Regions from separate parts of the Angustibacter sp. McL0619 genome, predicted to be linked through region 1. Evidence: predicted binding sites of a transcription regulator. Region 1 holds the regulator's gene; each other region holds the start of a gene.

What was found. The regulator HrcA, encoded in region 1, represses chaperone genes, less so after heat shock. The targets are predictions, from matches to a motif close to GNTNGCACTCGGNNNNNCCGAGTGCNANC.
Positions count from the first base shown of each region.
Region 2: groES (co-chaperone GroES) is a predicted target of HrcA. The motif match lies at 1,792-1,820, and genes of this name have one in related genera.
Region 3: ACPPVT_RS04135 (FmdB family zinc ribbon protein) is a predicted target of HrcA. The motif match lies at 1,278-1,306, and genes of this name have one in related genera.

Region 1 is NZ_CP188257.1:1,707,549-1,717,733, reverse strand. Features, by position in the region: gene ACPPVT_RS07920 (serine hydrolase domain-containing protein) at 1-707, opposite strand, end outside; gene ACPPVT_RS07915 (HIT domain-containing protein) at 707-1,069, opposite strand; partial or broken gene ACPPVT_RS07910 (SigE family RNA polymerase sigma factor) at 1,171-1,655, shown strand; gene ACPPVT_RS07905 (Gmad2 immunoglobulin-like domain-containing protein) at 1,644-2,030, shown strand; gene egtD (L-histidine N(alpha)-methyltransferase) at 2,064-3,032, opposite strand; gene egtC (ergothioneine biosynthesis protein EgtC) at 3,029-3,721, opposite strand; gene egtB (ergothioneine biosynthesis protein EgtB) at 3,722-5,044, opposite strand; gene egtA (ergothioneine biosynthesis glutamate--cysteine ligase EgtA) at 5,037-6,308, opposite strand; gene ACPPVT_RS07880 (16S rRNA (uracil(1498)-N(3))-methyltransferase) at 6,495-7,238, opposite strand; gene dnaJ (molecular chaperone DnaJ) at 7,257-8,378, opposite strand; gene hrcA (heat-inducible transcriptional repressor HrcA) at 8,440-9,459, opposite strand; gene ACPPVT_RS07865 (DUF3097 domain-containing protein) at 9,689-10,185, shown strand, end outside.
Region 2 is NZ_CP188257.1:4,027,773-4,037,957, reverse strand. Features, by position in the region: gene ACPPVT_RS18815 (THUMP-like domain-containing protein) at 119-1,324, opposite strand; gene ACPPVT_RS18810 (biotin/lipoyl-binding carrier protein) at 1,330-1,551, opposite strand; gene groES (co-chaperone GroES) at 1,961-2,257, shown strand; gene groL (chaperonin GroEL) at 2,367-3,989, shown strand; gene ACPPVT_RS18795 (WhiB family transcriptional regulator) at 4,056-4,361, opposite strand; gene ACPPVT_RS18790 (MerR family transcriptional regulator) at 4,582-5,538, shown strand; gene ACPPVT_RS18785 (response regulator) at 5,679-6,293, shown strand; gene guaB (IMP dehydrogenase) at 6,352-7,863, shown strand; gene ACPPVT_RS18775 (hypothetical protein) at 7,906-8,178, shown strand; gene ACPPVT_RS18770 (FAD-binding protein) at 8,313-9,572, opposite strand; gene ACPPVT_RS18765 (GuaB3 family IMP dehydrogenase-related protein) at 9,628-10,185, shown strand, end outside.
Region 3 is NZ_CP188257.1:963,204-973,388, reverse strand. Features, by position in the region: gene ACPPVT_RS04145 (FAD-binding dehydrogenase) at 1-801, opposite strand, end outside; gene ACPPVT_RS04140 (tetratricopeptide repeat protein) at 798-1,166, opposite strand; gene ACPPVT_RS04135 (FmdB family zinc ribbon protein) at 1,335-1,670, shown strand; gene ACPPVT_RS04130 (S-methyl-5'-thioadenosine phosphorylase) at 1,781-2,635, shown strand; gene cpaB (Flp pilus assembly protein CpaB) at 2,731-3,393, shown strand; gene mscL (large conductance mechanosensitive channel protein MscL) at 3,422-3,859, shown strand; gene ACPPVT_RS04115 (hypothetical protein) at 3,862-4,065, opposite strand; gene ACPPVT_RS04110 (AAA domain-containing protein) at 4,073-8,293, opposite strand; gene ACPPVT_RS04105 (geranylgeranyl reductase family protein) at 8,687-9,943, shown strand; gene ACPPVT_RS04100 (MarR family winged helix-turn-helix transcriptional regulator) at 9,989-10,185, shown strand, end outside.

The DNA.
Region 1 (10,185 bases):
AACGCGTACCCCGGGAACAGCGGCTCGGGAAGGACGCGGTCGGCGTACGGGTCCACGAAGTAGCCGCGCGCCACCGGCGCGGTCGGCTCGGTGGTCGTGCGGGTCAGCCCGAGCGGGTCGAGCAGCCGCTCGCGCAGCACCTGCTCCCAGCTGGTGCCGCGGACCGTGGCCGCGACCTGCCCGAGCAGCGCGTAGGCCAGGTTCGAGTAGTGCCAGCGCTGCTGCGGCGAGAGCACCGCCTCGGCAACCGCCAGGTCGGCCAGCATGGCGTCCAGGTCGGGCCCGCGCAGCGACTCCCAGACCTCGCCGACCGGCTCGCGCTGCAGGCCGGACAGGTGGCAGAGCATGCGGCGCAACGTGACCTCGCCGTGCGCCGGCACCTGCAGGTGCGCGTCCAGCCGGTCGTCCAGGTCGAGCAGGCCGTCGTCGCGGGCCTGCAGCACCAGCGCCGCGGTGAAGGTCTTGGTGATCGAACCCATCCGGTACTGCACGTCGGGGCCGGGTTCGAGCGGGCCCGAGGTCGGCCCGGGGCCGGTCGAGCCGAGGTCGGCAGCACCGGCCCAGGCGTCCAGCTGGACCTGCCCACGGCGCACCACACGCACCACGACGGAGGGCGCACGCCAGTCACGCTGCGCCTGGAAGACCTTGTGCCGCAACGACTGTGCCACGTCGTCCGGCAGCGGACGTGGCTCGGTGCCGGCGGCCATCAGCCGGGCGGCCAGGTCATGTCACGACCGCCGAGCACGTGCCCGTGGGCGTGGAAGACGCTCTGGTGCGCCTGCCGGCCGCTGTTGAACACGAACCGGAACTGGCCACCGTTCTCGTCGGCGGCGACCTTGGCGGCGAGGCGGGCCACGCCCACGAGCGCGTCCGGGTCGCCGTGCGCCAGCGTGCCGATGTCGGGGTAGTGCGCGCGCGGCACCACGAGCACGTGCAGCGGTGCCTGCGGCTCGAGGTCACGGAACGCCAGCGCCTGCTCGTCCTCGGCGACTACGTCGGCCGGGATCTCGCCGGCGACGATGCGGCAGAACAGGCACTGCGGGTCGCGTGGTCGTGGTTCGCTGCTCACCCGGCGAGGTTACCGGTGTGCGCGCCGGACAACCATTGCGCGACCTCGCGCGTGTCAACACCATGGCAGCGCTGCTCAGCCCAGGACCGGAGGTGACGGTGATGACCTCGGACCAGGTCGCCGCATCCGCCTCGCCGCTGCCCGAGGAGAGCACGCGCTGGACCGCCGACGAGGCCCTGACCGAGCTCTACCGGGCGCACTGGCGCTCGCTCGTCCGGCTTTCCTACCTGTTGGTGCGGGACCAGGCGGTGGCCGAGGAGGTCGTCCAGGACGCGTTCATCGCCGTGCACCGCCGCTGGCGCCGGATGTCGGACCACGACCAGGCCCTGGCCTATCTGCGGGTCGCGGTGGTCAACGGCTCGCGAAGCGCACTGCGGCGGCGGACCGTGCGGCATCGATGGACGCAGGCGGGTGGCCCCACGGCCGCTGGCACCCGCTCGCTCGCCGCCGTGAACGCCGCGCTCGCCCAGCTGCCCAGCTGCCCACCCGGCAACGTGAGGTACTGGTCCTGCGGTACCACCTGGGGATGTCCGAGGGCGAGATCGCCCAGGCCCTGCAGATCAGCCGTGGGGCTGTGAAGAGCCACGCCGACGGACGGCCGGGCAAGCTCTTCGACCAGCTCCCCGTGGGCAGTGTCCTGCACCGCACGGACCCGGCGTACGAGGTCCTCGGCTCGATCTGGGTCCAGACCCCCGGGGAGGGCCAGGTGGTCGGCTCACCCGTCACGGTCCAAGGCTCAGCCTGCACCTTCGAGGCGAACGTGGCCTGGCAGCTGTTTTCCGGCTCGCAGGTTGTACGGTCCGGCCACACCACTGCCAGCATCGCCTGCCCCGAGCGCGGCAGCTGGACGGTCGACCTCGGCGACCTCGCCCCCGGAAGCTACACCTTCCGGGCCTTCGACCCGCCGGCGTCCGGGCAGGGCCCGGACCGCGAGGACACCAGGGTGTTCGTGGTCCGTTGAGCCGGCGTGCTCAGCCGAGGTCCGAGCGCGCGCTCAGCGCAGCGTGCTGAGCGACACCGCGAAGTCCCCGCGCGGGTCCGTCCACCAGGCCTGCGTCTCGAGCCCGGCCGCGGCCAGCTCGCGGCGGACGCCGGACTGCCGGAACTTCGCCGAGACCTCGGTGCGCATCAGCTCGCCGGCCGCGAACTCGACCTGCAGGTCGAGGGCGCCGACTCGCACGGTCTGGGCGCGGACCGACCGCAGCAGCATCTCCATCCACTCGTCCCGCTCGTCCCAGCGCGCGACGTGCTCGAACCCGTCCAGGTCGAAGTCCGCAGCCAGTTCGCGGTTGACGACCCGCAGCACGTTCTTGTTGAACTGTGCGGTCACGCCGGCCGCGTCGTCGTAGGCCGCGACCAGCCGGCCGGGCTCCTTGACCAGGTCAGTGCCCAGCAGGAACGCGTCGCCCGGACGTAAGCCCGCCGCGATCGCTGTCAGGAACTGAGCCCGCGGGCGCGGCTCCAGGTTGCCGATGGTCGACCCCAGGAACGCCACCAGCCGATGCCCGGTCACCGGGAGCCGGTCCAGGTGCCGCTCGAAGTCGCCGGCCACCGCCTGCACCTGCGTGCCGGGATACTCGGCGGCAACCGCCTCCCCCGCCTGCTGAAGGATCGTGGGATCGACGTCGAACGGCACGAAGCGCTCCAGCCGGCCGGCCGCGGCGAACGCGTCGAGCAGCAGGCGAGTCTTCTCGGACGTCCCGCTACCGAGCTCGACGAGCGTGTCGGCGCCCGACCGCGCGACGATCTCGGCCGCCCGCTCACGCAGCACCGATCGCTCCGCGTCCGTCGGGTAGTACTCAGGCAGACGGGTGATCTCGTCGAACAACGCGCTCCCCCGCTCGTCGTAGAACCACTTGGGCGGCAACGACTTCGGGCTGGCGGTCAGCCCGCTGCGGACGTCGTCGGCCAAGGCCTGCGCACGGTCGGTGCCGGCCAGGTGGCTCTGGACGGTGATGCTCATGGGCTCTCCAGCGGGGTCACGGTGAGCCCGGCCGGCGTCACCTCGACGACGTGCCGATCTGGCACGTCGGTCCAGCGCTCGTCGTCGTCGAGCGGCTCACTAGCCAGGAGCGTCCCGGCGTCGGTGCAGATACGGGACAACGTGTCGCCGTAGGTGGTGGCGATCAGCCGACCCGGGCGGGCGAGCAGCAGGTTGAGCCGGGCGCCGGGGTCGTCCGCCGCCACCTTCAGCAAGGTGTCGGCGATCCGGTCAACCCCCTCGGCCACCACGTGGGCGGCCAGCAGCGCCGAGTCGCAGAGCGACTCGGCGTCCGGCCGGACCGGCAGCACGGAGCGCTCCACCCGCCCGTTGTGCGACACCAGCCAGCCGTCGTGCAGGAACGGGGCGGTGGCGCTCTCGTCGATCGGCATGCCCTCGGTGGCCGAACGGACCGCCGCGACCACCAGCCCCGAGCGAAGCGCCGTAGCCACGGAGGCGAACGACGCGTCCTGCCACAACGGTCGGGTCGAGCGCCAGCGGGCCGGCTCGCCGTCCGGGCCGCTGAAGCCGACCCCCCAGCCGTCGGCGTTCACCAGGCCGAAGCGCTGCCGGCGCGGCCGGTAGGACTGCACCAGCAGCGAGTGCGGGCCGGCCAGCACGAGCTCGTGCAGCGTGCGCGGCGCACCGAGCCAACCCAGGTGGCGGCACATTCAGGCGTCCCAGGCGAGTCGCAGGCCGGTGAAGATCTGGCGTCGCACTGGTAGGTCCCAGTTGCGGAACGAGGGCCGCACGGTGCTGGGCGCCACCGCCCAGGACCCGCCGCGCAGCACCCGGAAGTCGCCGCCGAAGAACGGCGAGCTGTACGTGTCGTAGAGCATCGGCGAGAAGCCGGGGTAGGCGACGAACGGCGACGACGTCCACTCCCACACCTCGCCGATGAGCTGCTCCACGCCGTACGCGGAGGCACCGGCGGGATAGGCACCCACCGAGGCCGGTCGCAACGCGTCCCCGCCGAGGTTCGCCAGCTCGGCGGTCGGCTCGGCCGATCCCCAGGGCCAGCGCCGCCGCTGCCCGGCGACCGGGTCCCAGGCGCAGGCTTTCTCCCACTCGACCTCGGTCGGCAGCCGGGCGCCCGCCCAGGCGGCGAAGGCCTGTGCCTCGAAGTACGAGACGTGCTGGACCGGCTCGTCCGGCGGGACGTCCTCGATGAGGCCGAAGCGCACCCGGCTGCCGTCCGGCAACCAGCTCATCGGCGCGCTCACCCCCGTGCTCACCCGGTGCTGCCAGCCGCGCCCGGACCACCACCGAGGCTGCTGGTACCCGCCGTCGGCGATGAACTCGCGCCACTGCGCGTTGGTCACCGGCACCCGTCCGATCCGGAACGCCGGCACGTGGACGACGTGCGCCGGACGCTCGTTGTCGAGTGAGAAGGGCTCATGGGCCAGGTCGACGCCCAGCACGAACTCGCTGGCCGGGACGAGGCAGGAGTCGCTGAGCGCCGAGCGCCACCTCTGCAAGCCCCCCGCTCCCGCCTCGTCGCCGACCGGCGCCAGCCGCAGTGGCCGCCCTGACGGCAGCGCCGTGCCAGGGCCGAGAACCGGCGGGCCCTGGCGCAGCTGGAGGGCGGCGAGCATCGTCTCGTCGTGCTGCTGCTCGTGCTGGACGACCATGCCGTAGGGGAAGAGCCGTTCCTCGTCCGCGCGCTCTAACCGGTCGAGCACCCGGCCGCGGACCTCGGTGCAGAACGAGCGCGCCCGCACCGGCGGCAGCAGCGGCAGCGACGGTCGGTCGGAGCGCCGGTGCTTGAAGGCGTCGTAGAGCTGCTCGACGTCCGGCGGCAGCAGCCCTGGCTCCCCGGCGTTGCCACCGCGGAGCAGCCAGAGGTCCTCCTGCTGGCCGATGTGCGCGAGGTCCCACACCAGCGGGCTCATCAGCGGGTCGTGCTGGCGGACCAGCTCTGGCTCGTCGAGGTCGGTCAGGCGCAGGGTGCGAACCCGGGCCCGCTCGAGGTCGCGGGCGAGCAGCTCACGCATCGCAGTCCTCCAGCAGTGCGGCTCGCGGCCCGGACCGGGTGGCCAGGTCGGCCAGCTCATCGCCCGGCGACCTGCCTGCGCCGACCAGGTCCGCCAGCCTGGCGACGTCCGGCACCAGCTCGTCCGGGCAGTGCTGCCCCGCCAGCTCCAGGCAGGCCCGGGCGGCCCGGGCGATTTCCGGGTGCGCCAGGCCGTCCCGCGCGGCCGCCGTCCACTCCCGACGCACCGGCTCGGTCAGCTGCGCCGCACGGTCGGCGGCGGCGGGCACGTCCATCAGCGTGACCAGCACGGCCACCAGCGCGGGCCACCACCGCACGGGCGCGGCATCGAGGTAGCGCACCTCGATCCAGCCGCGCAGCCGAGCAGGCGGGAACAGCGTGGTCAGGTGCTGGTCGACGTCGACCAGCGTCGGTCTTCGCCCGTCGAGCAGCACGTCACCGCGGATCCACTCACGCATCGACACCCTGCTGCGCACGGCGGCCATCCCCGCGGCCGAGCCGACCAGCATCACCGGGGCCTCGAGGGCGTAGCCGGCCCACTCCACCGCCGGGTCCGGACCACCGCGCAAGGGCCCGCAGCGCAGCACGTCGAGGTCGCCCCAGACGCGCTGGCGAGCCGAACGCCAGCCGGTCGCCCGACCGGTCAGCCACGGTGAGCAGGCCGAGACCGCCACCAGGACCGGACCGAGCAGGTGCGCCAGCTCGGTGCGCTGGGCCCAACCTGAGCGCGGCCCGGCATCGAGGTTCACCTGGACCGATGCGGTCGAGCACATCATCGCGAGCCCGGCGGCGCTCTGGCCGGTGGCGCGCCAGTGCTCCTCCATCGCCACGTACCGCGGACCTGGGTTCACCCGGAGCGCGGGGCGAACCGGATCCGTACCCGCCAGGGAAAGCGCCAACCCGCTCTGCCGCAGGTGGGTGCGCAGCACCCGGTGGTCGGACCGGAGCGCCTGTACGGCCCGCACCACGTCGGACGTCGCAGGCCCGGACAGCTCGACCTGGCCGCCAGGCTCCACGCTGACCCCGCTACCCCCAGGCATCAGCGGCAGGTCCGCCAGCGCCGCGCCGATCTCGTCCCAGCTAGGTCGGCAGTCCGGTGCCACCAGGTCGACCAGATGCGACTCCAGCTCGAGGCCGACCCGGGAGGTGCCCACCGGGCGGTCGTCGCGCAGCGCGAGGCTGGCGACGTGCTCGCGCACCTCGTCCACCCCGAGTGCACCGCGCGGATCCGTCGTCGCGGCACCCAGGAAGCTCTCGGTCGCCATCGCGGGCCCCCCGGCCGTCCGGTGTTGGACAAGGTCCGGCAGGTCGTCGGTGACCGGCCGTCGTGCGTCGGGACCATGCCTATCAACCACCACCGACAACGGCAATCGCGGGGATGCCTCCGTCAGGTGTCCGTCAGGTCAACGGCAGGAGTCCGACGACCCGTGGCGGGCGGATGTCAGCTGGGCTCAGCGCCAGCGCATCGCCGCGCTGAGCACCGACAGCGCCGCCGGCCCAGCGGTCGAGGAGCGCAGCACCTCGCGGCCGATCCGGCAGGTGGTGGCCCCCACCAGAGCCATCGCGTCGACCTCGTCCGGCGTGATGCCGCCCTCTGGCCCCACCACCAGGAGCACCTCGCCGATGCTCGGTACGTCCAGCGCCGCCAGCGGCAGGGTCGCCTCCTCGTGCAGCACGACAGCCAGGGTCGCGGCGCCGACCCGCGCCACCAGCCCCTCGCGGTCCACCAGGTCACCGACCTTCGGCACCCGCGCCCGGCGCGACTGCTTGGCGGCCGCCCGCACGGTCTGCTCCCACTTGCGATGCGACCGCACGCCCCGCTCGCCGCGCCACACCACGACGCTGCGCTCCGCCTGCCAGGGCACCACCTCGTCGACACCCAGCTCGGTGGCCGCCTCGATGGCAAGGTCGTCGCGCTCGCCCTTCGCCAGCGCCTGGACCAGAACGAACCGAGGGGCCGGCTCAGGCACGTCCTCCCGCTCGTCGACCCGCAGGGTGAGCTCGTCCCGGCCGACCGCGGTCACCGTGCAGCGGGCCAGCGCACCGGAGCCGTCAGCGACGTCCACCCGCTCGCCGACCACGATCCGTCGTACGGTCGCCGCGTGCCGGCCCTCCGGGCCACCGAGCAGCACGCTGGCGCCGAGCCGGACGCCCTGCAGGGCGTCCGGCTCGAGCAGGAACAGCGGCGCGCTCAACGGCCGCGCACCCTCAGCTCACTTGCCACTGAGCGCGTCCTTCAGCCGGCCGAACAGACCGCTGCCGTGCGAGGCCAGCCGACCCTCCGGGCGCTCCTCGTCACGGAGCCTGGCGAGCTGGGTCAGCAGCGCCCGCTGCTCTTCGTCCAGGTTCTTGGGGGTGTTGACCTCGACGTGCACGATCAGGTCGCCGCGCCCCATACCGCGCAGCCGGGTCACGCCGAGACCACGCATCGTGGTCACCTGGCCGGACTGCGTTCCCGCTGCGACGTCGAGGGTCTGGTCGCCGTCCAGCGTGTCGAGCGTGACGCTGGTGCCCAGCGCCGCAGCCGTCATCGGCAGCGCGACCGTGGCGTGCAGGTCGTCGCCGCGCCGGACGAACGTCGGGTGGTTAGCGACCGCGATCTCGACGTACAGATCGCCCGCCGGTCCGTTCCCGGCGCCGACCTCGCCCTCGCCGCTGAGCTGGATGCGGGTGCCGTTGTCGACACCGGCGGGGATGCGCAGCGTCATGGTGCGCCGCGAGCGCACCCGGCCCTCGCCGGAGCACTGAACGCACGGTTGCGCGATGACCGAGCCGTAGCCCTGGCAGGTGGCGCATGGCCGCGAGGTCATCACGTTGCCCATGAACGATCGTTGAACCTGCTGCACCTGGCCGCGTCCGCCGCAGACGTCGCAGGTGCGGGTGCCGGTGCCCGGCTGCGCGCCAAGACCGTCGCAGGTCGGGCAGCCGACGGCCGTGTCGACCGAGATCTCCTTCTCGCTGCCGAACACGGCGTCCCGCAGGTCGATCTGCACCCGGATCAAGGCATCCTGACCGCGGCGCTGGCGCGAGCGCGGCCCGCGCTCGGCGCCGCCCTGACCGCCGAAGAAGGCGTCCATGATGTCCGTGAACGAGAAGCCCTGGCCGAACCCGCCGGCCGCCCCCGCGAACGCGTCGCCGCCACGGTCGTAGCTCGCACGCTTGCCGGCGTCGCTGAGCACGTCGTAGGCGGCGCTGACCGACTTGAACTGGTCCTCCGCCTCAGGCCCGGGGTTGACGTCGGGGTGCAGCTTGCGGGCCAGCCTGCGGTAGGCCTTCTTGATCTCCTCCGGCGTGGCGTCACGGGCGACGCCGAGGGTCTCGTAGTGGTCGCTCAAGGGTCCTCTTCGTCCGTTCGGGATGGTGCCGGGCGAGGCCGGCTGGGCGGGCGGTAACGGGTTACCCGTCGAGCGCCCGGGAGACGTAGCGGGCCACCGCGCGCACCGTGGCCATCGTGGTCGGGTAGTCCATCCGGGTCGGGCCGAGGACGCCGAGGGCGGCCACCACGTCCTGCCCACCGCCGTAGCCGCTGGAGACCACTGAGGTTCCCTGCAGGCCCTCGTACTCGAGCTCGCTGCCGATCCGGACGGCGACTGCGTTGGGGTCGTGCGAGAGCTCACCGAGCAGCCGTAGCAGCACGACGTGCTCCTCGAGCGCGTCCAGCACCGGTCCGATGCTGTCCGGGAAGTCCTGGCCGAACCGGGTCAGGTTGGCGGCCCCGGCGAGCACCACCCGCTCCTCCCGCTCCTCAATGAGGGCGTCGTCCAGCGCCCGGACGACCGAGCGCACCAGCTCGCGGTCCTCCACCGGCAGCTGCTCGGGGAGCTGCTGCAGCCGGGCTGCCGCGTCGGTCAGCTGGCGGCCGGCCGACTCGGCGTTGATCCGGGCACGGATCTCACCGAGCACGCTCTCGTCCAGCGGGTTCTCCGTCTCCAGCACCCGCTGCTCCACCCGACCGGTGCCGGCGATGAGCACGACCAGCAGCCGCTGCTGGCCGATCGGGACCAGCTCGATGTGCCGCACGGTCGAGCGGGTCAGCGACGGGTACTGCATGACCGCGACCTGGTGGGTCAGCGAAGCCATCAGCCGCACGGTGCGGTCCACCACGTCGTCCAGGTCGACGGCACCGGCGAGGAAGCCGGAGATCGCCTGCCGCTCGGGGCCGGACATGGGTTTGAAGGCGGACAGCCGGTCGACGAACATCCGGTAGCCGGCGTCGGTCGGCACCCGGCCGGCGCTGGTGTGCGGCTGGGTGATCAGGCCCTCGTCCTCCAGAGCCGCCATGTCGTTGCGGATGGTCGCGCTCGACACGCCGAGGCGGTGCCGCTCGACCAGCGCCTTGGAACCGACGGGCTCACGGGTCTCGACGTAGTCCTCGACGATGGCGCGCAGCACGGCGAGCCGTCGCTCGTCACTCATCCACACCTCCGCGTCGTCGGTCTCGAAGCAACCTGGCACTCAAACAGCGCGAGTGCCAGTCTACGTCCTCGCCGCCCACCGTGCCCTCGACCTGGGCGCCCACGCCCGGCGCGAGCCACCGGCGACAGGGATCGACCGGGTCCTCGCCGCTGGGAGCCCTTGGGCGTCCTGGCGCCCCACCCCGTCACCGGACCTGGTCGGATCCTGCTCGACCACTAGCATCACCGCCGTGGACCGCTACGGGGACGACGTGCTGACCGGTGACTGGAGGACGCCGCCCCGGGGGCACAGCACCGAGGTGACCGCCGAGACCGGCCTGGTCGTCGAGGATGTCGAGACCGGCTGGTGCGGCGCGGTGGTCCGCACCGAGAAGGCCGGTGGCATCCACGTCGTGCACCTGGAGGACCGCAGGGGGCGCAGCCGCGGCTTTCCGCTCGGACCGGGCTTCCTGCTGGACGGCGCCCCCGTCGTCCTCGTCGCTCCCAAGGCACCGGCAGCGCCGCCAACGCCCACCAGAACGGCCAGCGGGTCCACCCTCGTGCGGGACCAGCGTGCGCGCAGCGCCCGCGGGTCGCGGATCTGGGTCGAGGGCAAGCACGACGCCGAGCTGGTCGAGAAGGTCTGGGGGGACGACCTGCGGGTCGAGGGCGTGGTGGTCGAGATGCTGGACGGGGTCGACGACCTGGCCGCGGCGGTGCGCGACTTCGCCCCGGGCACGGGACGCCG
Region 2 (10,185 bases), 2.3 Mb from region 1:
GACGCTGAACCGCGACGTCCAGCGGCTTGTAGCGTACGCCTGATTCTGACGCCTTTCTTGGCGTTTGGGAGATCCCTCACACCGTCTGGACTCTGTAACCGGCGCCGGCTGACCCGGCTCAGGGAAGCGGTCGCAGCAGCAGCACATGCGGACGTCCGGCAACCCGGGTCAGCGCGATCGTCCCCTCGGCCTCGCCGGTCAGCCGCAGCTGGCGGCGCAGCTGGATCGGGTCCACCGCGCTCCCGCGCTTCTTGATCGTCAGGGTGCCGATGCCGCGGTCGCGCAGCAGGGCGCGCAACGCCTTGAGGTGGAACGGCAGCACCTCCTCGACGGCGTACGAGTGCACCAGCGGGTCGGTGGCCGCGCTGTCGGTGGTCAGGTACGCGATGGTCGGGTCGATCACCCGCGCGCCCAGCCGTGCCGCGACCTCACCGACTAGCCCCGCCCGGATCACCGCGCCGTCCGGCTCGTGCAGAAACGCCCCGACCGCGCCGGACGGCGGGCGGACCGGTTCGCCGGCGTCGCCGACCTCGTGCACCGACCCGTTCGCGCCGAGCACCAGGGCGCTGCGGCGAACGCCCTCGCGGGCCAGCCGGCCGCTCCACAGCGCGCACTCGACGACGTCCCCGTGCACCGAGACCCACTGCGCCTCGGCGTCGTCCGGCAGCAGCCGGTGCGCGATGCCCGGCGCCAGCTTCGCCCCGGTCGCCGGGAACCGAGACGCGACGTCCAGCACGAACGAGTACGGCGGCGAGAACGCCTCGGGGTCGAAGGTGCGCTTGGAGCCGCCTCGGCCGCTGGTGCGCCGGGCCGGGTCGAGCCAGACGCCGTCGCTGCGCTCGAGCATGCCCTCGAGGTCGAGCGCCATCACGTCGTGGCAACGCACCTCGGCGTCGGACCAGTGCCGCAGGTTCACGGTGGCGAACGCCGCGGTCAGCTCGTCGGCGTCGATCGCCAGGACGGCGCGGTCCAGCCCCGCGAAGGCCATCGCGTCCGAGCCCAGGCCGCAACCGAGGTCGGCCACCCGCTGCACGTCGGCGCCGACGAACCGGCGGGCGTGGTGCGCAGCGACCGACAGACGGGTGGCCTGCTCGAGGCCGTCCGGGGTGAACAGCATCGCGTCGGCGAACGGGCCGAGCTTGTCGTGCGCCTTGGCTCGCAGCCTGGACTGCGTCAGAGCCGCGGCGACGGTGGCCGGGTCGTGGCCTTCCGAGCGCAGCCGCTCGCCGAGGGCGATGGCCTGCTTCTCGTCATACGGGGGCAGCGACTCCAGCAGCGCCCACCCGTCCGGGGTGAGCAACGCCCGCATGCCGCCGAGATCCACCAGGGTTACTTGTCGTCGACGACGACGATCAGGTCGCCCTCGCTGACCACGTCGCCCTCGCTGACCCCGACCTCCGCGATCGTCCCGGCCCACTCGACCTCGACCGGGATCTCCATCTTCATCGACTCCAGCAGCACGACCATGTCGCCGACCGCAACCCGGTCGCCGGGCGCGACGAGCACCTTGATCACGTTGGCTACGAGCTCGGCTTCGACACGCTGGGTCATCGATCCTCCGGGGTGGTCGGCTGCGGTCGGCCTCATCCTGTCACTGCGCCCGCGCCCGGGCGAACGTGTCCGGGGCGTCGTCGTCCGACGTGCGCCGTCGTCCAACTGCGGGCGGGCTTCCGACGTCCGCTCCTCGAGGGTTCCGTCCACTTCTCGGGGGTTCTACGCCTGCCGAAGCGGGCGTAGACGCACATAACGTGATCAACGGCGTGGCCGGCTGCAGCACGGCTGGGCGCTCGGCTTGGCACTCAGGTTGACCGAGTGCTAATCACCGGCATAGATTCAGCGTTGGCACTCTCACCCCGAGTGTGCCAACGGGAAGCCCCGCTCCGACCCCCGCGACGGCGGTGCGACGGCCCCCACAGACCATTCGTTCATCAGCGACATTCCCGAAGGGGGAGGTCAGCAAGTGTCGGTCAGCATCAAGCCGCTCGAGGACCGCATCGTGGTCCAGGCCGTCGAGGCCGAGACGACCACGGCTTCCGGCCTGGTTATCCCGGACACCGCCAAGGAGAAGCCCCAGGAGGGCGAGGTCAAGGCCATCGGCCCGGGCCGTATCGACGACAACGGCAACCGTGTCCCGCTCGACGTAAGCGTCGGCGACAAGGTCATCTACAGCAAGTACGGCGGTACCGAGGTCAAGTACGCGGGCGAGGAGTACCTCATCCTCTCCGCGCGCGACGTCCTCGCGATCGTCGAGAAGTGACATCCGCGGGCTGAGCCCGCACAGCAACCGCCCCGGCGGGCCCGGCCTTCCGGTGCCTTCCGGGGCGGTCGCGCACTGCAATCCTTCTGCGAAAGGCACCTGACTTCACATGGCCAAGACCCTCGAGTTCAACGACGACGCGCGCAAGTCGCTCGAGCGCGGCGTCGACCAGCTCGCCAACGCCGTCAAGGTGACCCTCGGCCCCAAGGGCCGCAACGTGGTCATCAACAAGGCGTGGGGCGCGCCCACCATCACCAACGACGGCGTCACCATCGCTCGCGAGATCGAGCTGGACGACCCGTACGAGAACCTCGGCGCACAGCTGGCCAAGGAGGTCGCGACCAAGACCAACGACGTCGCCGGTGACGGGACGACCACCGCGACCGTGCTCGCCCAGGCCATGGTGAAGGAGGGCCTGCGCAACGTCGCTGCGGGCGCCGGCCCGGCCAGCCTCAAGCGGGGCATCGACAAGGCCGTGGACGCCGTCAGCGACGCGCTGCTCAAGGCCGCCCGCGACGTCGACGGCAAGGACGACATCGCGCACGTCGCCACCATCTCCGCCCAGGACGCCACGGTCGGCGGCTTGATCGCGGACGCGTTCGACAAGGTCGGCAAGGACGGCGTCATCACGGTCGAGGAGTCCTCGACCACCACGATGGAGCTCGAGTTCACCGAGGGCATGCAGTTCGACAAGGGCTACCTGTCGCCGTACTTCATCACCGACGCCGAGCGGATGGAGGCCGTCCTCGAGGACGCCTACATCCTGATCCACCAGGCCAAGATCTCCGCTGTCACCGACCTGCTCCCGCTGCTGGAGAAGGTCGTGCAGACCGGCAAGCCGCTGTTCATCGTGGCCGAGGACGTCGACGGCGAGGCGCTGTCCACCATCGTCGTCAACAAGATCCGCGGCACCTTCAACGCGGTCGCGGTCAAGGCGCCCGGCTTCGGTGACCGTCGCAAGGCGATGCTCGGTGACATCGCGGCCCTCACCGGCGGCGAGGTGATCAGCGAGGAGCTCGGGCTCAAGCTCGACCAGGTCGGCCTCGACCAGCTCGGCAAGGCCCGCCGCATCGTCGTCACCAAGGACGACACCACGATCGTGGAGGGCGCGGGCGACGCGTCCGAGGTCAGCGGCCGGATGAACCAGATCAAGGGCGAGATCGAGCGCACCGACAGCGACTGGGACCGCGAGAAGCTGCAGGAGCGGCTGGCCAAGCTCTCCGGTGGCGTCTGCGTGATCAAGGTCGGCGCGCACACCGAGGTCGAGCTCAAGGAGAAGAAGCACCGCATCGAGGACGCCGTCTCGGCGACCCGCGCGGCCATCGAGGAGGGCATCGTCGCCGGTGGCGGCGCCGCTCTGCTGCAGGCCGTCTCGGTGCTGGACGACTCGCTGGACCTGTCCGGCGACGAGGCCACCGGTGTGGCGATCGTCCGCAAGGCGGCCGCCGAGCCGCTGCGCTGGATCGCCGAGAACGCCGGCCTCGAGGGCTACGTCGTGGTCGAGAAGGTGCGCGGCCTGCCCGCCGGGCACGGCCTGAACGCCGCCTCCGGCGAGTACGGCGACCTGATGGCTGACGGCGTCATCGACCCCGTCAAGGTCACCCGGTCGGCGCTGCGCAACGCGGCGTCCATCGCCTCCATGGTGCTGACCACCGACACTCTGGTGGTCGAGAAGAAGGAGCAGGAGCCCGAGTCGGCCGGTCACGGTCACGGGCACGGTCACGGCCACTGAGCCGACCACCCGCAACGACGAAGCGGCCCGTCCCCCGAGTGGGGGCGGGCCGCTTCGTCGTCCGGGTCAGCTTGCGGTGGCGAGCCCGCTGCCCGACTTGCTCCGCGCGTACTCCGCTTCGCGCTCGTCCTCCGTCATCGCGCCCCACACGCCGTAGGGCTCTCGCACGGTCAGTGCGTGCTGGCGGCACTGCTGGATGACCGGGCAGGTCGAGCAGACGGCCTTCGCCGCGTCGTCGCGACGCCGCCGCGTCGGTCCCCGCTCGCCCTCTGGATGGAAGAAGACGGAAGGGTCAGTGCGCCGGCAGGCACCCTGGTACTGCCATTCCCACAGGTCTGCAACTGGCCCCGGTAGTCGTGAGATCTCAGCCATGGAAGGCCTCCACTGCATGTTTCGCTTGGCCCCGCCCATGGCTCGAGCGGGGTGAACAGAGATCATTTCCTCAGGTGTTGAACTACTCTTGAAGCGGTTTGCAAGATCAACCTACAACCGCGCCAGGTGTAGTTCAAGACCCGGATCAGATCGTATGCAACCGTCGACGGATCGTCATGATCGAGTGGCGAACAGGGTCGTCAGACCGGACACTGATGGCGTGAGCGAGCGGCGCAGGCAGGAGGAGATCGGTTTGCCCGAGTCGTCCACGCTCACGGTCGCAGCGGTGGCTCGCCGCCTTGGGGTGGCCCCGGCGACGTTGCGCACCTGGGCCCGCCGCTACGGACTCGGCCCGACCGACCACCTCGCCGGATCGCACCGGCGCTACAGCAAGACCGACCTGGCCAGGCTGGTCGTGATGCGCCGACTGACTCACGAGGGGCTCTCGCCCGCGCAGGCCGCCGAGTTCGCCCTCAGCGGCCGGTCCAGCGAGGACCTGGCCGTCACCGAGCTGGACGTCGTCGGCGAGCGGCTGGCCCGTGCCGGCGGCGGCCGCGTCGTCCCGCTGCGCGAGGCGTCGGCCGCGGCCCGGGGGCTGGCCAGAGCGTCCATGACCCTGGACGCGCATGGCATCACCGAGGTGCTGCGCCGTCAGGTGCGCACGGACGGCGTTGTGCTGACCTGGGAGTCGTTGGTCTCGCCGGTGCTGATCGGGCTCGGCGAGCGGTACGCCTCGACGGGTGAGGGCGTCGAGGTCGAGCACCTGTTCAGCGAGTGCCTGACCACCGTGCTGCACGCCACCACGGCCAGCTTGGACCAACCGCGGAACACCGCGCAGGTCCTGCTGGCCTGCCCGTCCGACGAGCAGCACAGCCTGCCGTTGCACGCGGTGTCCGCGGCACTCGCCGAGCGCGGCGTGCTGGTGCGCCAGCTGGGCATGCGGATGCCGGACGGCGCGCTGCTCGCCGCAGTGCGCCGCAGCGGCCCGGCGATCGTCATGCTCTACGCGTCGATGCCGGTGCAGAGCACCGAGGTGCTGGCCGAGCTGGCGAAGGTCCGGCCGGCGCCGCGGGTGCTGGTCGGTGGACCGGGCTGGGGGCGTGACGTGCCGCCGTTCGTGACCAGGGTCGAGTCGCTCAGCGAGACCGTCGAGGAGATCATCGCCTCGATCCTGTGAGGTGTGTCGCCCTCGATCGGGCTAACCCTCAGGTCCGGCACCCATCCTGCCGATGTAGCAGTCGGACACGACGCAGAGGCCGTCGTGCTGTCGGCTGCAGGGAAAGCGGCTGACTGGATCGGACCAGGAGGACGCTGCGCATGGCGACCGTGCTCGTCTGCGATGACTCGCCGCTCGCGCGGGAGACGCTGCGCCGATCCGTGGCCACGATCCCCGGCGTGACCCGCGTGCTCGCCTCGTCCAGTGGCGAAGAGGTGCTCGCCCGCTGGCCGGTCGAGCGGCCCTCGCTCGTGCTGATGGACGTTCGGATGCCGGGCATCGGCGGCACCGAGGCCACCCGCCGCCTGATCGCGCTGCACCCCGAGGCGTGCGTCCTGATGATGACCGTGGCCGAGGACGTCGACGGGGTGGCTCGCGCCATCGCCGCAGGCGCTCGTGGCTACGTGGTCAAGGACGCCACCCGTGAGGAGCTGGCCGCCACCGTCGTGCAGTCCCTGTCGGACGTCGCCGGCCGGCGCAACGCGGACCCCGCCGCAAGCCTGACCGGGGGCGTGACCCAGCCGACGCTGACCGAGCGTGAGATGCAGGTGCTGACCGGCATGAGCCGGGGGCGCTCGAACGCCGAGATCGGCCGCGAGCTGTACCTGTCCGAGGACACCGTGAAGACGCACGCGCGTCGACTGTTCCGCAAGATGGGTGCCGCGGACCGCGCGCAGGCCGTCGCGGTCGGCTTCCGCTGGGGTCTGGTGCACTGACCTGCCCCCTCGCGCAGGTACGCTGGGACATCGATCCCCGCGCGCGAGAGAGGCCCGCATGAGCCACGAAGGCACCGCAGTCCCGGACAAGTTCGCGGCCCTGGGCCTGACCTTCGACGACGTGCTCCTGCTGCCCTACGAGAGCGACGTGATCCCCTCCGAGGCGAACACCACGTCCCGGGTCACCAAGCGGATCAGCGTGTCGATGCCGCTCGTGTCGTCCCCGATGGACACGGTGACCGAGTCGCGGATGGCCATCTCGATGGCCCGTCAGGGCGGCCTCGGCGTGCTGCACCGCAACCTGTCGATCGAGGACCAGGCCAGCCAGGTCGACCTGGTCAAGCGCTCCGAGGCCGGCATGGTCAGCCACCCGGTGACCACCGGTCCCGAGGCGACCCTGGCTGAGGTCGACGAGCTCTGCGCCCGCTACCGCGTCTCCGGCCTGCCTGTCGTGGACCGCGAGGGCATGCTGCTGGGCATCGTGACCAACCGCGACCTGCGCTTCGAGTCCGACCAGAGTCGCCTCGTGCGTGACGTGATGACCCCGATGCCGCTGGTCACCGGCCACGTCGGGATCAGCCCGGACGACGCGATGGGCCTGCTCGGCAAGCACAAGGTCGAGAAGCTCCCGCTGGTGGACGACACCGGCCGGTTGCGCGGGCTGATCACGGTGAAGGACTTCGCCAAGTCCGAGAAGTACCCGAACGCGACGAAGGACGACGCCGGCCGGCTGCGGGTGGCCGCGGCGGTCGGCTTCCACGGCGACGCCTGGAAGCGCGCGATGGCCCTGGTGGACGCCGGGGTCGACCTGATCGTGGTGGACACCGCGCACGGCCACTCCCGCGGCGTGCTCGATATGGTGTCGGCGCTGAAGCGTGACTCGGCGGCCGCCGGGATCGACGTGATGGGCGGCAGCGTGGCGACCCGTGAGGCCGCCCAGGCCCTGGTGGACGCCGGCGCGGACGGCGTGCGGGTCGGCGTCGGACCGGGCTCGATCTGCACCACCCGCGTGGTGGCCGGGGTCGGCGTCCCGCAGGTCACCGCGATCCACGAGGCCTCGCTGGCCACCAAGCCGGCTGGCGTGCCGCTGATGGGCGACGGCGGGCTGCAGTACTCCGGCGACATCGCCAAGGCCCTGGTGGCCGGGGCGGACACGGTGATGCTCGGGTCGCTGCTGGCCGGCGTCGAGGAGAGCCCCGGCGAGCTGGTCTTCATCAACGGCAAGCAGTTCAAGACCTACCGCGGCATGGGCTCGCTCGGCGCGATGCAGTCCCGCGGGCAGTCCCGCTCGTTCTCCAAGGACCGCTACTTCCAGGCCGACGTCTCGGCCGACGACCAGCTGATCCCCGAGGGCATCGAGGGGCAGGTGCCGTTCCGTGGCCCGCTGTCCGGGGTCGCGCACCAGCTGATCGGCGGACTGCGCCAGTCGATGTGGTACTGCGGTGCGCGGACGATCCCCGAGCTGCAGGCCAACGGCCGCTTCATCCGGATCACTGCGGCCGGGCTCAAGGAGTCGCACCCGCACGACATCCAGATGACCGTCGAGGCGCCGAACTACAGCAGCCGCTGAGCCCGAGTTGCGGCGCTCGCCGTCCGTGCCACGTTGGACGGTATGAGCGAACCGGACCTAACCGAGCAGGACCTCAGCGAGCAGGACCTCACCGAGCAGGACGGCGTGCCGTCAGCGACCGAGCCCGGTGCGAGTGTGCAGCCGCACGGTGGCCAGCCGCCGGAAGAGCTGTCCTACGACGGCAGCTACAACGACGGCAACTTGGACAGCCGGGGCGTCGAGCCGGTCGACGGGCCGGAGGTCGACCCGTCGGCCGACTTGGACAGCCTGGACGACGACCTCGACACCAGCCTGCGTACCGACGGCAAGGGCTGAGTCCGCCGTACACCCATCGATTTCGTCGGGTGGCGCGTGCCAGACGGGCACGGTTGTGCCGATCTGGCACGGCGTGCTCGAACCAGTTCGTTTCCCTGCGCGACGTGAACCGATGGCCGGTCGTCGGCCTGAGCTCAGGCGTGCGAGCCGATGACCTGCTCGACGAAGCGGTTGCGGAACCGGCCCTCCGGGTCCCGCCGGTGCACCACCGCCGCGAAGTCCGCGATCCGGGGGTAGCGGTGCGCCACCTCCCGCACGGGCGTGACGAACACCTTGCCCCAGTGCGGGCGCGCGTCGAACTGCGCGAGCAGCGGCTCCAGGACGGTCAACGCGAGGTCGACCCCGACCACGTCAGGGACCCAGGTGAAGTGGAAGCCCACACTGTCGCGCGCGTACGCCGGGCTCAGCCACTGCTCCTCGCCCGCGATGCTGCGCACCTCGCTGATCTGCAGCAGCGGCGCGATCACCTCCCGCACCTGCAGCAGCGCCCGCCAGGCGGCCGGCGCCTGCCCACGCGGAACCAGGAACTCCGACTGCAGCTCGTTCCCGGCGCTGCTCGGCGGTACGTCGAGCCGGAAGTGCGGCAGTCGCTCGTGCCAGGGCCCAACCGTGCTCTGCCGCGTCGTGCCCAGTGGCGGCTGACCGGGCACCGGGTGCCGGGCGCCGTCCGCCAGCGGGCCGCCCCGCCAGGTCGGCGAGGGTGCGGCGAAGCCGTCGCTGGGCACCTTGCGCTTGAGCCAGGCCATCGTGAACCGGTCCGAGCCGAAGTCGCTGAACAGGCTGACGCTGTAGGCCTGCCCGAGTGCGTCGAGCAGCTCGTCGCCGTACGGGCCGATCTGCACGTCGTCGTACACGTCCTGCCGGATGTCGAACGCGGGCACGACGTCGAACGTCACGCGCACCACGGCGCCGATCGCACCGAGGTTCACCACGGCGGCCGCGAATTCCGGATCGTTGCGGCGCAGCGTCTCCAGGGCTCCGTCCGCCTGCACGAACTCGACGGCGGTGACGGCCGACGCCAGCCCCTTCACACCGTCCCCCGAACCGTGCGTGCCGGTCGCGCAGGCGCCGGCCACCGAGATGTGCGGCAGCGACGCCAGCGCGGGCAGGGCCAGGCCGTGCGCGTGCAGGGCCGCGGTGACCGCGCCGTACGTCGCCGCACCGGGCACGGTCGCAGTCCGGCCGTCGGCACCGACCTCGATGTCGAACGGCAGCTCGGCCAACGAAATCAGGGTGTCGGGGGTGCTGACCAGCTCGTTGAACGAGTGCCGGGACCCGACCACCCTGACCCGGCCCGCGTGCCGGACCATGTCCTGCAGCTGCTCCACGCTGGTCGGGCGCAGCAGTCGAGCCGCGCCGTAGTCGACGTTGCCGGCCCAGTTCTGCTCGCCCATCCGTGCAGCGTAGGGGCGAGTGGCCGCGGCGCGGGCGACCGGTAGCCTGACCGGCGTGAGCGAGATCGAGATCGGGCGCGGCAAGCGCGGACGTCGGGCGTACTCCTTCGACGACGTCGCGGTGGTGCCCAGTCGGCGTACCCGGGACCCGCAAGAGGTGTCGGTCGCCTGGCAGATCGACGCGTACCGCTTCGAGCTGCCGGTGATCGCGGCGCCGATGGACTCGGTGATGTCACCGGCCACCGCGATCGCGCTGGGCCAGGCCGGCGGGCTCGGCGTCCTCGACCTCGAAGGCCTGTGGACGCGATACGACGACCCCGAGCCGCTGCTCGCCGAGATCGCCGGGCTGGACGAGGCGACCGCAACCCGCCGCATGCAAGAGATCTACGACGCGCCGATCAACCCCGACCTGGTCACCGAGCGGCTGCGCCAGGTGCGCGACTCCGGCGTCACGGTGGCGGGCGCGCTCACCCCGCAGCGCACCCAGCAGCTGTGGAAGACCGTGGTGGACGCCGGCGTCGACCTGTTCGTCATCCGCGGCACCACGGTGAGCGCCGAGCACGTGTCCGGACGCGCGGAGCCGTTGAACCTCAAGCGGTTCATCTACGAGCTG
Region 3 (10,185 bases), 740 kb from region 1:
GGTGATGGCGAGCATCCGTCCGTCCACGTGCGCCGGGACGCCGGTCAGCATGTCCTGCGGCGGCGGGGGCAGCCGCTTGGGCCAGCTCGCGCGCACCAGGTCGTGGTTGCCGCCGATCCCACCGGCGGTGACGATCACCGCCTGGGCGCGCAGGCTGAACTCGCCCGCCACGGTGCGCGAGGACGACTCGCCGCGACGCACGTCGCTCGGCTCGAGCACGACCCCGCTCACCCCGTCCACCACGCCGTCGGTCACGTTCAGAGCGTCCACCCGGTGCCGGGACGCCAGGCGCACCAGCCCGCGTTCGATCCCGACCCGCACCCGGCGCTCGAACGGCTCGACCACCCCGGGGCCGGTGCCCCAGGTGATGTGGAAGCGCGGCACCGAGTTGCCCGGCCCGTCGGCGAGGTACCCGCCGCGCTCGGCCCAACCGACCACGGGGAAGAAGCGCACGCCCTGCTCGCGCAGCCAGGTGCGCTTCTCGGTGGCGGCCCACTCGACGTAGGCACGCGCCCAGCGCCGCGGCCAGTGGTCCTCCCGCTCGCGGTCGAAGCCGGCCGTGCCCAACCAGTCCTGCCACGCCAGGTCCAGCGAGTCCTTGATGCCCATCCGGCGCTGCTCGGGGCTGTCGACCAGGAACAGGCCGCCGAACGACCAGAACGCCTGCCCGCCCAGGGCCTGCTCGGGCTCCTGGTCCACCAGTATCACCCGCCGTCCGGCGTCCACCAGCTCGGCGGTGGCGACCAGCCCGGCCAACCCGGCACCGACCACGATGACGTCTGCGTCCATCCCGGAGTTCATGTCGCGAATAGTTGCATGCCGTCCGCGTAGGCCAGGTGCTCCTCGCGCGGGTCGAGCGCGGCGGCGAGCCTCAGCCAGCGGCGCGCGGCGTCCGGGGCGCCCTGACGGGTCAGCGTGCGGCCGAGCAGGTGCGCCGCCTCGGCGTCGCTCGGGTCGGTCTCGACCAGCCGCTCGGCGATCTCGCGGGCACGACCCAGGGCGGCGAACCGGTAGCAGGACAGCGCGAGCAGACGCTGGGCGGCAGGTGCCGCGAGGTCGTCGCGCTCCATCCGCTCCAGCGTGGAGATGGCGTGCCGGGGGTGGCCGTCGGCCAGGTACTGCTCGGCGAGGCGGAAGAGCTCGTAGCCGCTCGGGGTGGTGGTCATGGCGACACAACGTGCGCGCTGGGGCGGACCATTCCGCGCGCTGCGTGCTCGGCGCCGTGCTCAGGGCCGCCGGAATCGTCGCGTCGACGCGGATGTTGACCAACCCGTACACTTGGCACTCGACAGACCGGAGTGCCAAGATCCGGTGCGCACCTGTGGAGGGCCTGGATGCCGACGTACGACTACGCCTGCACGCACTGCGATCACGCGTTCGAGATCGTGCAGTCGTTCACGGACGACGCGCTGACCGTCTGCCCGGAGTGTGGCGGCCGGCTGCGCAAGGTGTTCGGTTCCGTGGGCGTGGTGTTCAAGGGCTCCGGCTTCTACCGCACCGACTCGCGCAGCGCTTCCTCGTCGATCCCGGCGGGCAAGTCGGACTCGAAGTCGGACTCGAAGTCCGAGTCGAAGTCGGACTCGAAGTCCGAGTCGAAGTCCGAGTCGAAGTCAGGCTCGAAGTCAGGCTCGAAGTCCGAGAGCAGCTCGGGCTCCACCTCCGCCGCCTGAGCGGAGCACCAGCCCGCGCCAGTCCCCCTGTGGACGGCGGATCGTCCCACCGTCCACAGATCGGTCCGTCAAAGGACAGCGGCGCGTGGCCCCGCCCTAGGGTTGTGGCCATGACCGATCCGGCCACACCTGCCTCCCACTCCACTGCCGCAAGCGAACCGAGCCCCGCACCGATCGGGGTGATCGGCGGCTCGGGCTTTTACTCGTTCCTGGACGACGCCACCGAAGTGGCCGTGCCGACCCCGTTCGGCGAGCCCAGCTCGCCGGTCACCCTCGGGGCAGTCGGCGGTCGCCAGGTGGCGTTCGTGCCACGGCACGGCCGCGACCACCGGTTCGCGCCGCACCGGGTCAACTACCGGGCCAACCTGTGGGCGCTACGCGCTCTGGGAGTGCGCCAGGTGCTGGCGCCCTGCGCCGTGGGTTCGCTGCGCGCCGAGAACGGTCCCGGCACGATCGTGCTGCCCGACCAGGTCGTCGACCGCACGTGGGGCCGCGAGCACACTGTCTACGACGCCGAGGGCCCGGTCGTGCACGTGTCGATGGCCGACCCCTACTGCCCGCGCGGACGTCGCGCGGTGCTGGACGTCGCCAACGACACCGGCGAGCACGTGGTGGACGGCGGGACGCTGGTCGTGATCAACGGTCCGCGGTTCTCCAGCCGGGCCGAGTCGCACTGGCACAGCGCCGCCGGGTGGTCCGTGGTCGGCATGACCGGCATGCCGGAGGCGGCGATCGCCCGCGAGCTGGCCATCTGCCTGACCTCGATCGCGCTGGTCACCGACCTGGACGCCGGGGTGGCCGAGGGCGAGGGCGTCACCCACCACGAGGTGCTGGAGGTCTTCGCCCGCAACGTCGAACGGCTCAAGGCGATGCTCGGCCACGTCGTCCCGACCATGCCGACGGACGACGACTGCGGCTGCCGGCACGCGCTTGACGGGCAGCGCTTGCCGTTCGACCTGCCGTGAGACTGCCCGGTCTGCGCCGACCGACCCGCTCTGCCCAGCCGGGCCGGCCGCGTTCGCCGGGCCGGCCGACTGCCGGTGTCGGTGGATGGGTCCCCTTGCGCCGCAGGCTTCCCAGCCTGCGGCGCTGGCTCGCGGGCGGCTGTGCGGCGGCTTCGGTCGGGGTCGGGCTGAACGTACTGGCACCCGATCCGGCGCCGGGTCGGTCGGTGCTGGTCGCCGCTCGGGACGTGCCGGCCGGGGCCTCGTTGCAGGACGGCGACCTGGCAGTGGCTCGACGTCCACCGAACACGCTCCCCGGGGAGGTGCTGCGCCAGCGCGGGTTGGCGCTCGGACGGGTGGTCAGCACACCGCTGCAGGCGGGCGAGGTCCTGACCCCGGCCAGGCTGGTCGGCCGGGGGCTGCTCGCCGGGCGGTCGGCCGGCGACGTAGCCGTCCCGGTGCGGATCGCGGACGGTGCGGCCACCGCGATGCTGCGGCCGGGAAGCCGGATCGACGTCCTGGTCGCGCTGACGGACGCCACGAGTGCCCGAACCGTCGCCCGCGGCGCCACCGTGCTGGCTATGCCCGGGACCGGCGGGGCAGACGGCGGGGCAGACGGACGAGCAGTCGGTGGGCCTGCCCGCGGCGAGAGCCTGCTCGGCGGGGGCGGCACCGATCCGGGCCAGGGCGGGCTGCTGCTGCTCGCTGTTCCCGGATCGACGGCGGCCGACCTGGCGCAGGCCGAAGCGATCGGGCCGCTGTCCTTCCTGATCCGGTAGCGTTCAGGCGTTTCCGCATCCCGAGCAGATGGGCGATCCGATGCTGAAGGGCTTCAAGGACTTCCTGATGCGAGGCAACGTCGTCGACCTCGCGGTCGCGGTGGTCATCGGCGCGGCGTTCGGCCTCGTGATCAAGGCGGTGATCGACGGGCTGATCAACCCGTTGATCGCGGCGATCTTCAGCAAGCCGAACTTGAACAGCGTCGGCGTGTTCCACATCAACGGCGCCATCTTCTCGATCGGGTTGGTGCTCAGCGCGGTGATCAACTTCGTCATCGTGGCGGCGGCGATCTACTTCATCGTCGTGGCTCCGATGAACCACCTGGCCGAGCGGCGCAAGCGCGGCGAGGAGCCCGAGCCCGAGGCGCCGACCGAAGAGGTCATCCTGCTCACCGAGATCCGCGACCTGCTCAGCCGGACCAGCGGCTCAGGCAGCGGCGGAACCGCAGGTCCTCCCCCGGCCTGACCTCATTCCCAGTGCGGGGGGCGCTGCTCGTTCAGCCACTTCTCGTGCTGGTCACGGCGGGCGTCCCCGTCCGGGAGCTCACCCCAGCCGACGTCCGTGTCGTCCTTCGTCTGTCCGTTCTGGTCGCCGGTGGCGCCGGGGCCGGTTGCAGCGCGTGTCGCTCGCCGGTGCTTGCCGCGGCGAGGCTCCGGTGCTTCGTCGGTCATGTCTCGCCTACTCCCCGGCGGACCGGACCCGGACGATCGCGGCGTCCACGGCGGCGTCGATCCTGCTCCCCCGTCGCGAGAAGCCGAGCTGCTGGCGGGCCAACGCCGCGACCTCGTCGTGGGTGCGCAGCAACGTGTCCGAGCAGATCCAGCCGACCACCGCATCGAGGTCGCCGTCCGAGTAGTCCTCGACCGGCAGCCCGGACGGCACCCGCGGCCTGGGCCCCGCCCGGTTCGCCGCAGCTGACGACGATCCCGCGACCGCGTAGGACGTGGGGAACAGCGCGTCGTCGGCGTCCCAGCGCACCGGCAGCGCACCATCGAGCGCCGGCTCAGCGGGCGCACCCGCGACAGCCGACGCCCGAGCGACGACGGAGCGGATCCGGGCGACCTCGCGAGCCGGGTCGCGGAACACGTCGGTCGACCAGCTGCGCACGTGCGTCCAACCGAGTCGCTGCAGCTGCTCGCCGCGCAGCCGGTCGCGTTCACGGCTGCTGCGCACCGCCGCATACTGCGGGCCGTCCGCCTCGACCGCCACCAGCAGCGGGCCGTCCGCCTCGCCGACCGCGAGGTCGATCCGTGCCCGGGACGCGCCGTAGCGCTCGACGACCCGCAGGTCCTGCCCGCGCAGCCTCGCCGCCAGGTCGGCTACCACGAGGTCGCTGGACGCCGGGTCCACGGCACCAGCGTCGTCGGCAGCGTCGTCGGCAGCGTCGTCAGCAGCGTCGTCAGCAGCGTCGTCCGGTTCGAGCAGTCGGCCACCGCTGGCGGCGTAGGTCAGGTAGTCCCGCAGCAGCCGCGCGCCGCGCGCGGACAGCCGGGTCGGGTCCAGGTCGCTCGGCCCGAACGAGGCGACCACGGTCATCCGGGAGCGGGCGCGGGTCATCGCGACGTTCAGCCGCCGCTCGCCGCCCGCCTGGTTCAGCGGCCCGAACCGGTGCAGCACCCGGCCGTGCGGCGTGCGGCCGTAGCCGACGGTCAGGATGATCGCGTCCCGCTCGTCCCCCTGGACGCGCTCGAGGTTCTTCACGAAGAACCGCTCGGGGCCGTCGCCTCCCAGCAGCTCGGCGACGTCCGGGTGGTCGGCCAGGGTGAGCCGCAGCGCGTCGTCGACCCGGGCGGCGTGCCGCAGCCCGAGCGCGATCACCCCCAGCGACTCGGTCGGCCGGGTACGGGCGTGCTCGATCACCAGCCGGACGACCTCGGCCACCTCGGCGTCAGTGCTCTCCACCGACTCCGCGTCCGGCGACAGCACGCCACGACCGTCGACCTCCACCATCCGCAGCACCTGCCCCGACCCGGCAGCCGGGAAGGTGACCAGCGACCCGTCGTAGACGTGCCGGTTGGCGAAGGCGACCAGCCGCTCGTCGCGGGACCGGTAGTGCCAGCGCAGCTGGGCCACCGGCAGGCTGGCGGACAGCGCGTCCAGGACCGACTCGAAACCTTCGGTGAACGACTCATCGGCGTGGGCGCCGGCCGCAGCCTCGTCCGGGACGGCGCTGGTGAAGAAGGCCGTCGGGGGCAGCTGCCGCTCGTCGCCGGCGACGACCACCTGGCGGGCTCGGCTGATCGCGGCGACCGCCTGGGCCGGGGGCACCTGAGAGGCCTCGTCGAACACCACGACGTCGAACTGCTGCCCGGGCGGCAGCACCTGCGAGACGACCAACGGGCTGAGCGCCCAGCAGGGCTTAGCGGCGCCGAGCACCTCGGGCGCTCCGGCCACCAGGTCGCGCAACGGCCGGTGCCGGCGCTGCTTGGCGGCCTCCGCGCGCAGCAGCGCGGCCTGCTCCGGGCGGCGGTCCAAGGCGGCGACCAGTCGCTCGGCCGTGGCTCGGCGCACCCGCACCGCACCTGCCGACAGGTGCTGGCGGTCCGCGGCGGCGAACTCGTCCGCGACCTGGCGCAGCAGCTCGCCGTCGTGCGCCCCGTAGCGCGGGTCGGCCACGGCGAGGTCCTCCAGCACCGACGTCCACCAGACCAGCTCGAGCTCGGCGCCGACGTCCGCCGGGGCCACGTCCCGGCTAGCCAGGTCGGCCAGCAGCGGTTCCAGGCCGGCAGCCCGCAGCCGCTCGCGCAGGACCACCGTGCGCGGGATCACCGGCAGCGACGCCGTCCGCTCACCGAGCAGCTCCAGCCGCCCGGCCAGCAGCTCGAGATCGGTCTCGGTCAGGTCGCCACCGGCGGGGGTGCCAGCCAGCCGGTCGGCCAGCCAGGTCAACGGCTCCGCGACGTCCAGGTAGAGCCGCTCCGCCTCGTCGATGCCCGGTGGCAGCTGCGGCCTGGCGCCACGCCCGGCCAGCACCTGCCACTCCTCGCGCTGGCGGTGGGCCAGCTCCAGGGCGGCGTGCAGGTCCGCCGGCGGCGCACCGGGGCGCAGCAACCGCCGGGCGGCGCGAGCCAGCCGGCGGCGCTGCGACCAGCCCAGGTCGATCCCCCGCTCGGCCCGCCATTCCCGGGTCGCGGTGGCGGCGACGGCGTCGGCCAGCGAGGTGTCGAAGACGTTGGGGGAGAACACGTCCAGCGTTCTCCGCACGGACCCGATCAGGGCCAGGCTGCGGCCCCAGTCAGCCAGCGTGCGGCCCTCGGGCATGCCGGCCTCGGCCAGCAGGGCCGGCAGCGCCGAGCGGGCCGCGGGCAGCGTCTGCTGGCCGAGCACGGTGACCTTCTCCAGCGCCTGGCCGGCTTCCTCCGGGGTGCGCAGCACTGCGCCGAACCAGGGGTCGTCGTCCGGCGCGGTGCGGAACGCGCCGAGGCTGGCGGCCTCGCGCAGCTCCTCACGGAGCGAGTCGAGCTCGGCACGGCCCAGCGCCTGCAGCGCGGCCCCACGCACCCGGACCCGCGAACGCGGTGCCGGACGGCGGTCGGTCAGCTGAGCCAGCGCGAGCTGGGCGTCGTAGGCGCTGACCTGCCACGGCGCCCGGCGCCCGTGCAGCGCCTCGACGTGCCCGGTGAGCCGGCCGCGGCGCTCGATGAGGGTGGACATCACGGCCCCGACGTCGGGGCGCGGCACCCGGCCGGCCCGCTCGAGCGTGACCGCGATCTCGCGGGCCACCCGCCGGCGGTTGGCCGCGCCGTCGTGCAGGTCGAGCACGAGGTCGTCCAGGCCGACCGCGGCGAGCCGGCTGAGCACCGCGTCGATGGCGGCGCGCTTCTCGGCGACGAACAGGGTGCGCTTGCCGGCGGCGGCCAGGCTGGCGACCAGGTTGGCGATGGTCTGGGACTTTCCGGTGCCGGGCGGGCCCTTCACGACCAGGTGCGAACCGGCCAGCACGGCGTCCACCACGGCCTGCTGGGAGGCGTCGGCATCCAGCACCAGGTGCTCGGTGGCCGGGTCGGCATCCCCGACCGCCACGGACGGCGGGCGGGCAGCCACCGCGGCGAGTGCCTCGGCGTCCCCGGCCAGCGCGGCGACCACGTCGTGAGCGGCCAGCGCGTCCCGCTGCGCCTCGAGGTCGGTGACCATCGGCAGGCGGGCGTAGGTGAACGTGCCGACCACCAGCCGGTGCTGCACTGAGAAGCCGGGCACCTCCCGGCAGGTCTGCGCGACCCGGTCCAGGACCGGTGCCGGGTCGAAGCCGTCGTCGGTCATCGCCAGGTCGGCGATCACGTCGGCGTCCAGCTGCACGCCGAACTCGCTGTCCAGGTAGTGCACCAGCACCGGGTTGAGCTCGACCGACGGGCCGAGGTCGACGTCGAAGTCCTCACCGGCCGCGCCGCGCGGCCGCAGGGTGCAGGGCCGCAGCAGCACGGGTGCGGCCGGGGGGCGGGCGGCATCCGGTGCGCTCCACGTCGCCATGCCGACGGCCAGCCAGCCGGCGGCGATGCCCCGCTCCTCGGCCAGCTCGATGGTCTTGGCCCGGATGGCGCGGGCGCGACGTCTGCCGTCGGCGAGCGCACCCGGTTCGCGGATCAGCGTGGACAGGCGGGTGGGGCGACCAGCCAGCAGCATCGCCAGGCCGCTCGGGTGCGCCTTGGTCAGGTCGAGCGTGCCGACCGTGAGGTCGCGGTACCAGAGCAGCGTGTTGCGGCCGCCGAGGTCCACCAGCTCGCGAGCCCAGGAGTCGACCGCCAGGCCGACCCGCTGCTGACGGGTGAGCGGTGCTTGCGGCGGTGCTTGCGGCGGTGCCTGCTCGGCTGGCTGGGCAGACGCTGGCTGGGCAGCTGCTTGCTCGCCAGGCGCCTGCGGCTCGGGCGGCTGCACGGCTCCCTCGAACTCTGCGGCGGTCACCGTCCTACGCTAACCGCCGCCGCGCCGTCCGCGGCCCGCGCCGCGCCCCGGTCTGCGAACTGGTCGGGCTCGAGGCGCTGCCGACGACCTGTACCGGGAAATGGTTGACGGTGTGCACCGCGCAGGGGGGGCAAGCGGTGCACACCGTCGAGAGACAGCATGCGACAACACCCGTTGCAGCGTCAAGCAGATGGCGGGATTGGTGTCACGTTCTTCTGTCGACGAGCCTGGATCCAGCGGATTTGGTCTGCCTTTGCCACGAATTTCGTGGCCCAGACCACAAACCCCTCCTCACTCGAATGGAGCAACGGGTCGGCGCAACCACCGAGCCCGCCACCCTCGACCGCCGACCAGGTGCAGACCCGGCGACCTCGACCAGGGAGAATCGACCACGTGACCAGCGCCGTGCCACTCGCCGAGACCCCGCAGCACGCCGACGTCCTTGTGGTGGGCGCCGGTCCGGCGGGGTCGGCCGCCGCGGCCTGGTCCGCGCGTGCCGGTCGGCAGGTGGTCCTCGCGGACAAGCACACGTTCCCCCGGGACAAGGCCTGCGGCGACGGGCTCACCCCCCGAGCGATCGCCGAGCTGCGCCGCCTCGGGCTGGCCGACTGGCTGACCGGTCGCAGCGTGAACTGGGGACTGCGGGCGGCGGGCTTCGGCAAGGAGCTCTTCCTGCCCTGGCCGGGCGGCAGCCTGCCCGCCTACGGCAGCGCCGTGCCGCGCACCGAGCTGGACCACACCATCCGCCAGGTCGCGCTGGACAGCGGGGCCGAGCCACTCGACGATGCCCGCGCGGTCGACGTGGTCCGGGACGGCGACCGGGTGGCCGGAGTGGTGTTCCGGCAGCGGGGCAGGACGTTCACCGTGACCTGCGACCGACTGGTGGTGGCGGACGGCGCTCGCTCCCAGCTTGGCCGCGTACTTGGTCGCGAGTGGCACCGCAGCACCGCGTACGGCGTGGCGATCCGCGGCTACCTCAAGTCCGACCGGGCCGACGACCCGTGGATCAGCTCGCACCTGGAGCTGCGCGGCGCGGACGGCGAGCTGCTGTCCGGGTACGGCTGGGTGTTCCCGCTCGGGGACGGGGAGGTGAACATCGGGGTCGGCACGCTGGCCACCTCGCGGCGCCCGGCGGACGTGGCCCTGCGCTCCCTGCTGGACGTGTACGTGACGCAGCGGCGCGACGACTGGCGGCTGGACGGCGAGGTCCGCGCACCCTGGTCGGCACTGCTGCCGATGGGCGGCGCGGTCTCCGGGGTGGCCGGCCCCAACTGGGGTTTCGTCGGCGACGCGGCCGGATGCGTGAACCCGCTGAACGGCGAGGGCATCGACTACGGGCTGGAGACCGGCCGGCTGCTGGCCGAGCTGATCGACTCGGGCGAGCCGCTCGACCGGGCCTGGCCGCGGACGCTGCGTCACCACTACGGCGAGGCCTTCTCCATCGCCCGGCGGCTGGCCGGGCTGCTCACCGTGCCGGGGCTGCTGCCGGCCGCCGGCCCGGTCGGGATGCGGTCGCGGTCCCTGATGACGCTGGCGCTGCGACTGATGGGCAACCTGGTGCAGCCCGAGGACGGCGACCTGGTGGCGCGGGTCTGGCGGGCCGCCGGCCGGGCCTCGAGCCGGCTGGACGAGCGGCCACCGTTCAGCTGACCTCCCGCGCTTCCCCGGTGGGCATATCCTGCCCCCGAGCGACGGATGAGCGGTGTCGCGATGGAGGCCACGATGGACGTCAAGGTACCCCCGAACCTTGCGGCGTCCGGGCCCATCAGCCCGGCCGCTGCTTCGACCGCGGACGACGAGGTGCGGCGGATCCAGCTCGAGCTGGGGGTGCTGGTCTCGCACGCCCGCACCGCCATGCGGGACGCCGCGACCTACGTGCACCCGGAGCTGCA